DNA from 2 places in the Arthrobacter sp. UYCu712 genome. Region 1 is predicted to be linked to the other one. Evidence: riboswitches for the same ligand, from Rfam matches in the RefSeq annotation. Region 1 holds a riboswitch; the other holds the start of a gene.

Region 1 (4,992 bases):
CGGCGCTCATTGCGCGGCGGAAAGTCAAGTTTCAGACTAGCCCAGCGCGGCGGCGCTTCCGCTCCGGAAACCGGCGTGCAGCCGGCGTGCCGTCAGCGGACCGCCACGCGGATCCGGTTAAGCCACGGGTCCTCGAAGCGCAGTTCGGCTCCGGTGTGGTGCGACTGGACTCCTGCGGCCTTGAGGCGGTCGGCGAGGGCTCCGACGTCGTCGCCCGCCGGCACTTCGATCAGCACCTCGCCCAGGCCCAGGGTGTCCCGGCGGGGGCCCGCGCCACGGCTGTTCCAGACGTTCATGGCCATGTGGTGGTGGTAGCCGCCGGCGGCGACGAACAGCGCCTGGCCGTGCCAGCCCGCCGTCTTCTCGAAGCCGAGGGTCCCGACATAGAAGTCATGCGCGGACTGCACGTCGCCCACCTGGAGGTGGACGTGTCCGACGCCGGCCTCCGCCTCGCGCTGCCCGGCAACGGACTCCTCGCTGAGGTGCTGCTCGAGGTAGCGCTGGGGCGGCAGGGCCAGGCTGTCCATCACCACGTTGTTGCCTTGCCAGGACCAGGCGTCACGCGGACGGTCCCAGTACAGCTCGATGCCGTTGCCTTCCGGGTCGGTGAAATAGAACGCCTCGCTCACTAGGTGGTCGGCGCTGCCCGCGAAGGACTGCGGCTCGTACTGGGCGGCGCTGGCCACGGTGGCGGCGAGGGACGGCTGGTCGTCGAACAGCAGGGCGGTGTGGAAGAGTCCAGCCTCGCCGCGGGCGGGGATGCTGAGCCCGGGCGCCGGAGCCAGGTGGACCAGCGGCTTCTGCCGGCGGCCCAGGTAGAGCCCGCCGTCCTGCTCGGCGACGACGTCGAGGCCGAGGGCGCGCTGGTAGTAGTCGGTCATGAGCTTCATGTCGCCGACCTTGAGCATCACGGTGCCCATGGTGAGTTCGGCGGGAAGGAGATCCTGGGTGCTGGCTTCTGCGGTCATGTCATCGCTCCGGTGCTTCGGCGGCCACCGTTCTTCGATGACCCTTCATGAAGATAAATTACTTGAAGCTTCAATTTATTCCTAATGGGTGGATGGTTCGCGCCGGACCGGCTGCCCGCGCAGCACGATGTGTTTGAGTTGCCGCAGCGTGGCGGGATGGCTCCGCGGATCCTCCGCCGTGACGAGGACATCGGCGCTGGCCCCTTCGCCGATGGATTCCGCGCCCAGCCAGCGCCGCGCGGCCCAGGCTCCGGCGTCGAGGGCAGCCCGGGCCGGGAGGCCCGCTGCGTGCAGGGCGTTGATCTCGTCGACGATCCGGCCGTGCCTGATCACGCTGCCGGCATCGGTGCCCGCATAGATGGCCACCCCGGCCTCGAAGGCTTCGAGGATCCGCTCGGCGCGGCGTTCCCAGAGCGCGCGCATGTGCGCGGCATAGCGGGGGAACCTGGCGTCCGCCTGCGCCGCGATGTCCGGAAAGGTGGCGATGTTGATCAGGGTGGGGACGATCGGCACGCCCTGCTCCGCGAAACGCGGCAGGTGCCGCGGCAGCAGGCCCGTGCCGTGTTCGATGCAGTCGATCCCGGCGTCGAGCATGTCGTCGAGGGTGTCTTCGGCGAAGCAGTGCGCCGTCACCCGGGCGCCTTCATCGTGGGCGGCCCGTACGGCGTCCGCGAGCACCCGAGCCGGGAAGCTGGGGGCGAGGTCGCCGGCGTCGCGGTCGATCCAGTCCCCCACGAGCTTGACCCAGCCGTCGCCGGCGCGGGCCTGTTTGCGTACGGCCTCCACCAGGTCCTCCGGCTCCACCTCGACGGCGAAGCCGCGCAGGTAACGCCGGGTCCGGGCGATGTGCCGGCCTGCGCGGATGATGCGGGGCAGGTCGGCGCGCTGCTGGAGCCAGCGGGTGTCATGCACGGCGCCGGCGTCCCGCACAAGCAGGGTGCCGGCGTCGCGGTCCGTCAGGGCCTGCGCCTCGGCCACGGCGTCCGGGACATCCCCGCCGGGGCCCAGCCCGATGTGGCAGTGCGCGTCCACCAGCCCGGGAATGACCCACCCGTCCAGCACCAGGTCCGGTCCGCCGGCCGGACGGTCGAAGGTCAACAGGCCGTCCACCGACCAGAGCCCGTGGCGCTCCTGGTCCGCCGCGGTCAGGATGGGACCGCTGAACTCGATAATGCTGCTCATGGCCTAAAGCCTAATCCGCGTGACGATCCGCCGAATTCCTCGAAACCGCAGCTCGCGTAAAGAACGGAACGTCAGCGATCGTGCAGAGGGTCATCGATTCGTAGCCATCCCACGCGGGGCAGAGTCCGGATGCACTAGCAGCAAGAGCGGCTCAACCGGCAGCGCCGGGAGGTCTTCCGGCGTCGCCGTCCTGATGCAGGGCACAGCCCTGGGCAGAGTCACCATGCCACGCTCACACCGCGGCCGGGCAGCCCGCCGTCACGCGGCCTCCTTCCGGACGGCCTGTGGTAGCTTCGTCTACGACCACACGGGTGCCCCAGCAGGGGCTGAGATCGGGCTGACGCAGCCTGCGACCGTTGAACCTGTCCGGGTAATGCCGGCGAAGGAAGTGAGTATTCCGTGAATACGCAATTGACACAGCACAGCCCTGTCCACAATCAGGCAGTCCAGGACCTGCCCGTCCAAGTCCAGGCCGCTGCAACTACACAATCGCTGGCGTCCCATTCGTTGGCGTTCACTACGGATGACGAACACGGCCTCCGTGTCCCGGTGACCGAAATCGAGCTGGCGGATTCGCCCGGCGGCACCCGCAACGCCCCGTTCCGGGTGTACCGCACGGCGGGCCCCGGGAGCGATCCGGTCCGGGGGCTGGAGCCGTTCCGCGCGCCCTGGATCGAGGCCAGGGCGGACACCGAAGCCTACGCCGGCAGGGAACGCGAGCTGCTCGACGACGGCAAGTCCGCGGTCCGCCGGGGTGCGGCGTCGGCCGAGTGGAGGGGCGGCCGCCCCGTGCCGCGCCGCGGCGCCGACGGCCGGACGGTGACGCAAATGCGCTACGCCCGGGACGGGGTGATCACCCAGGAGATGAGGTTCGTGGCGCTGCGCGAGAACTGCGACGTCGCGCTGGTCCGCTCCGAACTGGCGGCTGGGCGCGCCATCATTCCCAACAACGTCAACCACCCCGAATCGGAGCCGATGATCATCGGCAAGGCGTTCCTGGTGAAAATCAACGCCAACATCGGCAACTCGGCCGTGACCAGCTCCATCGCGGAGGAAGTCGACAAACTCCAGTGGGCCACTCAGTGGGGCGCGGACACCGTCATGGACCTCTCCACCGGGGACGACATCCACACCACCCGGGAGTGGCTCATCCGCAACTCCCCCGTGCCCATCGGGACCGTACCGATCTACCAGGCGCTGGAGAAGGTCAACGGCGAGGCCAACGCCCTCACGTGGGAGATCTTTCGGGACACCGTGATCGAACAGTGCGAGCAGGGCGTGGACTACATGACCATCCACGCCGGGGTGCTGCTGCGCTACGTGCCCCTGACGGCCAACCGGGTCACCGGCATCGTGTCCCGCGGCGGCGCGATCATGGCCGGCTGGTGCCTGGCGCACCACCAGGAGAACTTCCTCTACACGCACTTCGATGAGCTGTGCGAGATCTTCGCCCGCTACGACGTCGCCTTCTCGCTCGGTGACGGGCTGCGGCCCGGCGCGACGGCGGATGCCAACGACGCGGCGCAGTTCGCCGAGCTGGACACCCTGGCCGAGCTCACGCAGCGGGCCTGGGAGTTCGATGTGCAGGTCATGGTGGAGGGCCCGGGGCACGTGCCGTTCCACCTCGTCCGGGAAAACGTGGAGCGCCAGCAGGAACTCTGTAAGGGCGCCCCGTTCTACACGCTGGGGCCGCTGGTCACCGATATTGCACCGGGCTATGACCACATCACCTCGGCGATCGGCGCCACGGAGATTGCGCGCTACGGAACCGCGATGCTCTGCTACGTCACGCCCAAGGAACACCTCGGACTGCCCAACAAGGACGATGTGAAGACCGGCGTGATCACCTACAAGATCGCCGCCCATGCCGCCGACCTCGCCAAGGGCCACCCCGGTGCGCATGAACGCGACGACGCCCTGTCCAAGGCCCGCTTTGAATTCCGCTGGCGGGACCAGTTCGCGCTGTCGCTGGACCCGGTGACGGCGGAGGCCTTCCACGATGAGACGCTGCCGGCCGAGCCGGCCAAGACGGCGCACTTCTGCTCGATGTGCGGGCCCAAGTTCTGTTCCATGCGGATCAGCCAGGACATCCGGGACGAGTACGGCTCCGCGGACTCGCAGGCCGCACTTGCCGCGCTGGCGGCCGGAATGCGGGAAAAGAGCAATGAGTTCCTCGCCTCGGGCGGCAAGGTCTACCTGCCGGAGCCTTCCGTGGGCGTACCCGCAGCCGGCTAGGAGGCGTGGGCGTGCTGGTGCCGGCCGACGTCGGCGATGAAGGCTCGGATAACCTGGTCGCCCTCTGCTGAATCCTGGGGCCGGTGCCCGCCCGCGGCAATGCGGTGCAGGGCGCCGGTCTCGCGGAGGTAGCCGGCGATTTCCTCGTAGAGCGGCTCCCAGCCGCCGGTCAGGACCAGGGTGGGAACTCCCGGGACAATGTGCAGCGGGGCTTCCCACGGCGGTGCTTGCAGCCGGAGCCGCCGGGCCGCCCGGAGGCCCTCCGGGGTGATGTCCCCGGTTGCCTCGGCCGAGAACACCCGGCGCACGAATTCCCGCTCGAAATCCTCATTGCTGAGGTGGTGCCGGACGTCGAACAGGGGCTGCATAAGCGCCCGGTGCGCCGCCGTCGCCGGAAGTTCCGCCGTGAGCGAGAGGCAGGCCGGCTCCACCAGGGTCAGGGAATGTACGAGGTCGGGGCGCTCGACGGCGGCCATCATCGCCGCGATGGCGCCCTGCGAATGCGCCACGACGTGACCGCCCGAGGCGCCGCGGCCGTCGTCGGCCAGGGCCCCCAGCACGATCGCAGCGTCCGCGGAGAAATCCGATTCGAGCGGTTCGGCGACGG
Region 2 (4,992 bases), on a different contig from region 1:
CGCCCGGGTGGAAGTGGGTGCCCCGCTGGCGGACGATGATCTCGCCTGCGGAAACTACCTGGCCACCGAAGCGCTTGACGCCGAGGTACTGGGCGTTGGAGTCACGACCGTTGCGAGTGGAACTCGCGCCTTTTTTATGTGCCATTTGGAATGCCTGCCTTCAAAAATTCTGGGGAATCTGCTGGAACCTGAACAGTAACGAAGAGTTACTTGATACCGGTGATCTTGACCTTGGTCAATTCCTGACGGTGACCCTGGCGCTTCTTGTAACCGGTCTTGTTCTTGAACTTCTGGATGACGATCTTCGGACCACGGAGGTCTTCGAGGATCTCAGCCGTAACCGTTACCTTGGCCAGGTCCGCAGCAGCAGAGGTGACTTTGTCACCGTCTACCAGGAGCAGTGCGGGCAACTCAAAGGTGCTGCCGGCTCCACCGGGGACGCGGTTCAGGGTAACGAAGTCTCCAACGGAAACCTTCTCTTGGCGGCCGCCTGCGCGGACAATCGCGTACACCACTGGGGAACTCACTTCTCTCGACGTTTATTACTAGATTTGCGTGCGGAACCTGGTCCAAATTGTTTGGCTGGCTCACGCTGTGCCTCTACGCCGGTGGGTTCCCCGGGGGGACCCATGAGCTATCCCGTGGACATTCGCATTCGAATAACGAATGGAGTGTCCTCAAGGTCATAACCCAAGTGTTGGCGTAAGCACCGAAGATCTAGACTACGCTAATTTTGCCTTCGGCCGCAAATGAGGCTGGCTCCGGAGGGGCCTTGCGTGATGGACGCAACTCGATCTAGGCCGAGCGCTCCCGCAACGACTTCCGGAACCGTGCCCCACTATCGTACAGGCTGGCCGGGGCGCCTGCGCTCAGGCGTGCAGCCTCGGCGCGTCGAAGAAGTCGATCTCGTAGCGCGCCGACTGCCGGAAGGCCAGAACCATGGCGTCCCGCTCGGCGGCGGAGGCCGCCCGCGCTGCCCGGTCGGTCAGGGCGATCGCCTGCCGCGTCGCTGCGGCGAAGTCCTCGTCGGCGTATGTGCGGAGCCACTCGGCGTAGGGGTGCGCTGCGGGGGCACCAGCCGCCAGGAACTGTGCGTGCAGGGTCGCGCCGACCTCGGCGTAGAGCCAGAAGCACGGCAGCGCCGCGGCCACCAGCACCCCGTAGCTGCCGGAACCCGAGGCGGCCAGCAGGTGGTCAACATAGGATTTCGTGACCGGCCCCAGCTGCACGTCCGCGGGCCGGGTGCTGAGCCAGTTCCGGTGCAGCTCCGATTCGACCTCGAGGCACTGTTGTGCCGAGCGTGCCCAGAACAGCTGTTCGGCTTCGGTGGGCGCGATTGCGGATGCCCGGGCCAGCACCCGCGAGTAGCCGTTGAGGTACAGGGCGTCCTGGGCCAGATAGTAGGCGAAGTCCTTTTCGGGCAGTGAGCCGTCGGCCAGGCCCCGGATGAACTCCAGGCCGTAGATGGCGGCGAGGTCCGCCGCGGCGCCCTTCCCGAGGGCAGCCACGAACGCCCCTTCGTCCGGTATGCGGTAGCCGGTGTTGCCCTCATCCGTGCCGCCATGGCCTTCGGCTGCGTGGGCCCCAGCGCCGTGGTCCTCGGTCAGGTGCTGCACGCGGTGGAAGTGGTGGACCGGACCGTTGCCCGTCCCGACGTCCAGGCGGTCCGAGGCGCGCAGCGCACCCTCCAGCCAGGGCTTGACCTCCCGGAGGGCCGCCTCCCAGTCCCCCACCCGGGCCTGCACGGTGGCCAGCGCCGAGGACAGTGAACATCCGGTCCCGTGGCTGTTGCGGGTGGACACGCGCCCGCCGGCCACCACCACCGTCTCCTGGCCGAGCACTCCCCCGGTGTTGATAAGCGCGTCGGGGCAGCCAACGTCGTCCCCGCCGGCGGTTCCGCCGGCGTTTCCTTCCAGGTGGCCGCCCTTCACCAGTACCGTGGTGCCGGCCAGGGCGGCGAGGCGCTTGCCTTGGTCCAGGGCTTCTGCCCAGTCGGCGGCGACGGGTTCCCGGAGGAGGATGCTGAGTTCGGCGAGATTGGGCGTGATCAGGTCCGCGAGCGGCAGCAGCGCGTGCAGGGCGGCTTCGGCTGTTTCCTGCAGGAGCCGGTCACCGCTGGTGGCGACCATCACCGGGTCAAGGACGACGACGCCGGGCCGGGTTTCTTCGACCCAGCGGCGGACGGCATCGATGACGCCGGCGTCGCCCAGCATGCCGATCTTGACGGCGTCGATGCCGATGTCCGCGCTCAGGGCGTCCAGCTGCGCGGTCAGGAAGCCCGCCGGCGGGATGTGGACGGCGCTGACGCCGCGGGTGTTCTGCGCAGTGAGGGCGGTGATCGCGGCCATACCGTAGCCGCCGTGCGCGGCGATGCTTTTCAGGTCGGCCTGGATGCCTGCACCGCCGGACGGGTCCGAACCCGCGATGGCCAGGACCCGCGGAATCCGGGGCCGGATGCCGCCCGGGGCGGCGGGCGCGGCGGGAACTGGCGGCAGAAACGCCGAGGTAGGAACAGGTGAAGCCACGAAAGACATCCCTTCGCCGGTGCTAACCGGACAGGTTCGACGGGTCTGGATCTCAGCCGGCTCGATGCGCGGCACCCCGTGTCAGTCCCCCAGCCTAGCCTTTGCGGCTTAACGACGCCGCGGGCGCGGTCCGGATCGGCGAATTGCTCCGCCGTTCCGGACCACACCCGCGGCCACGCTGAACTGTCTTGCTGCCGGCTCCTAAAGCTCCGACGCCGGGACGCCGACGCCGAGGATGATCGGCTCGTTCGCGGCTGCCGGCTTGGCCGCCGGCTTGTCGGCGGTCATGGCCGGGGCCTTGGCCTCGTGGACGGATCCGGCCGCGGACGCGGTGGTCGCCTCGCGGTGCTCCACAGACGTCTCGTTGGCTGCACCCTGGGCGCGGCTCGCGCTCCGGTTGCGGCGGACGCGGCGGCCACGGGTGGTGCCCGCCTCGGCGTCGGCGTCGACCCGGACCTGCGCCGGTGCGTTGGACGCTGCCGGTGCCTTGGCCGGCGCCTTGGCCGCGGGGGCGCGGTCCACTACGGGCCTGCTCGTCTCGGCTCCGCCCAGATTGGCGAAGGCCTCCGTCAGCAGGTCCAGGGTGAGGGCCGGAGCCGTTGATTCGTCGGCGTGATCGACGAACGGCAAGGCTACCTGCTCGCCGCCGAAGGTCAGCACGGCCGCGGGGCGTCCGGCCGCTCCTTCCGTCACGGCCAGTTCCACGGCGGCTTCGACGGCGGCCTTGCGGGCCTCCGCTTCGTGCTGGCTGGTTCCGGCAGCCGCCTCCCCGTCGTGCAGGTGGGCGGCGTGCGCGGCGGCTGCGATGTTCGCCAGGGCGGCCCGGGTTGCCTCGGCCTTGGCGTGGCGCTCGGCGTCGGTGGGCTCGGCATGGACGGCTCCGGGTGCCGGCGGAACAAGCTCCGGCGTGCCCTGGCCGCCCTTGCCGCGGCGGCGGCTCTTGCGCTCGGTCCGCTGTGCCGGCTGGTTCTCGGTCCGCGGCACGTGGTGCTCGGCAGCCACGACGTTGGCGCGGCGGTGTTCCACCGGCTCGTCGTGCGTGACGATGCCACGCCCGGCGCAGGCGTCACACTGCTCGCCGAAGACTTCCAGCAGCCCGGTGCCCATCCGCTTGCGGGTCATCTGCACGAGTCCCAGCGAGGTCACCTCGGCCACCTGGTGCTTGGTCCGGTCGCGTCCCAGGCACTCCACCATGCGGCGCAGCACGAGGTCGCGGTTGGATTCGAGCACCATGTCGATGAAGTCGATCACGATGATGCCGCCGATGTCGCGGAGCCGGAGCTGCCGGACGACTTCCTCGGCCGCCTCCAGGTTGTTCTTGGTGACTGTTTCCTCGAGGTTGCCGCCGCTGCCGGTGAACTTGCCCGTGTTGACGTCCACCACGGTCATGGCTTCGGTGCGGTCGATCACGAGGGAACCGCCGGACGGCAGGAAGACCTTGCGGTCGAGCGCCTTGTGGATCTGCTCGTCGATCCGCCAGGCCGCGAAGATGTCCGTGTCCTTGGTCCACTTCTCGAGCCGGCCCACCAGGTCGGGAGCCACGTAGGTGACGTAGGCCTCGATGGTGTCCCAGGCCTCCTCGCCGGAGACGATCAGCTTGGAGAAGTCCTCGTTGAAGACGTCACGGACCACCTTAATGGTCAGGTCAGGTTCGCCGTAGAGCAGCTCGGGGGCGAGGATCTTAGTCGACGACGACTGGCTCTCGATGCCTTCCCACTGCGCGCGGAGGCGGTTGATGTCGTGGGTCAGCTCCTCCTCGGAGGCACCCTCGGCCGCGGTGCGGACGATCACGCCGGCATTTTCCGGCAGGCGGTCCTTGAGGATCCGCTTGAGGCGGTTGCGCTCGACGTCGGGCAGCTTGCGGGAGATGCCGGTCATGGAACCGCCGGGCACGTACACGAGGTAGCGGCCGGGCAGGGAGATCTGGCTGGTGAGCCGGGCACCCTTGTGGCCGACCGGGTCCTTGGTGACCTGGACCAGCACGGAGTCGCCGGACTTGAGGGCGTTCTCGATCCGCCGCTGCTTGCCTTCGAGGTTGACGGCTTCCCAGTTCACTTCGCCGGCGTAGAGCACGGCGTTGCGGCCGCGTCCGATGTCGACGAAGGCGGCTTCCATGGAGGGCAGCACGTTCTGGACCTTGCCCAGGTAGACGTTGCCGATCAGGGAGTCCTGCTGGGTCTTGGACACGAAATGCTCGGCCAGGACGCCGTCTTCGAGGACGCCGATCTGGATTCTGTCGTCGCGCTGGCGGACGATCATCTGGCGGTCCACGGATTCGCGGCGGGCCAGGAACTCGGCCTCGGTGATGACGGTGCGGCGGCGGCCGGTGTCGCGGGATTCGCGGCGGCGCTGCTTCTTGGCTTCAAGGCGGGTTGAGCCCTTGACGGAAGTGACGCGGTTGTTGACGGGCGCTTCGGTCACGGCGCGCGGTGCGCGGACGCGGGTCACGGTGTTGGGCGGGTCATCG

Evidence for each region. A riboswitch is a leader RNA that binds a small molecule or an ion and turns the genes downstream of it on or off. The one in region 1 is predicted to bind thiamine pyrophosphate.
Region 2: it holds a riboswitch for thiamine pyrophosphate, as region 1 does, so the genes downstream of both, ABIB51_RS10410 (bifunctional hydroxymethylpyrimidine kinase/phosphomethylpyrimidine kinase) here and thiC (phosphomethylpyrimidine synthase ThiC) in region 1, are expected to answer to the same signal.

What each region holds. Positions count from the first base shown of each region.
Region 1 covers NZ_JBEPOZ010000022.1:57,113-62,104, reverse strand. The annotation lists gene ABIB51_RS18130 (VOC family protein) at 93-968, opposite strand; gene ABIB51_RS18125 (amidohydrolase family protein) at 1,050-2,150, opposite strand; TPP riboswitch at 2,448-2,555, shown strand; gene thiC (phosphomethylpyrimidine synthase ThiC) at 2,550-4,385, shown strand; gene ABIB51_RS18115 (alpha/beta fold hydrolase) at 4,382-4,992, opposite strand, start outside.
Region 2 covers NZ_JBEPOZ010000008.1:122,683-127,674, reverse strand. The annotation lists gene rpmA (50S ribosomal protein L27) at 1-145, opposite strand, end outside; gene rplU (50S ribosomal protein L21) at 207-515, opposite strand; gene ABIB51_RS10410 (bifunctional hydroxymethylpyrimidine kinase/phosphomethylpyrimidine kinase) at 870-2,495, opposite strand; TPP riboswitch at 2,517-2,614, opposite strand; gene ABIB51_RS10405 (Rne/Rng family ribonuclease) at 2,727-4,992, opposite strand, start outside.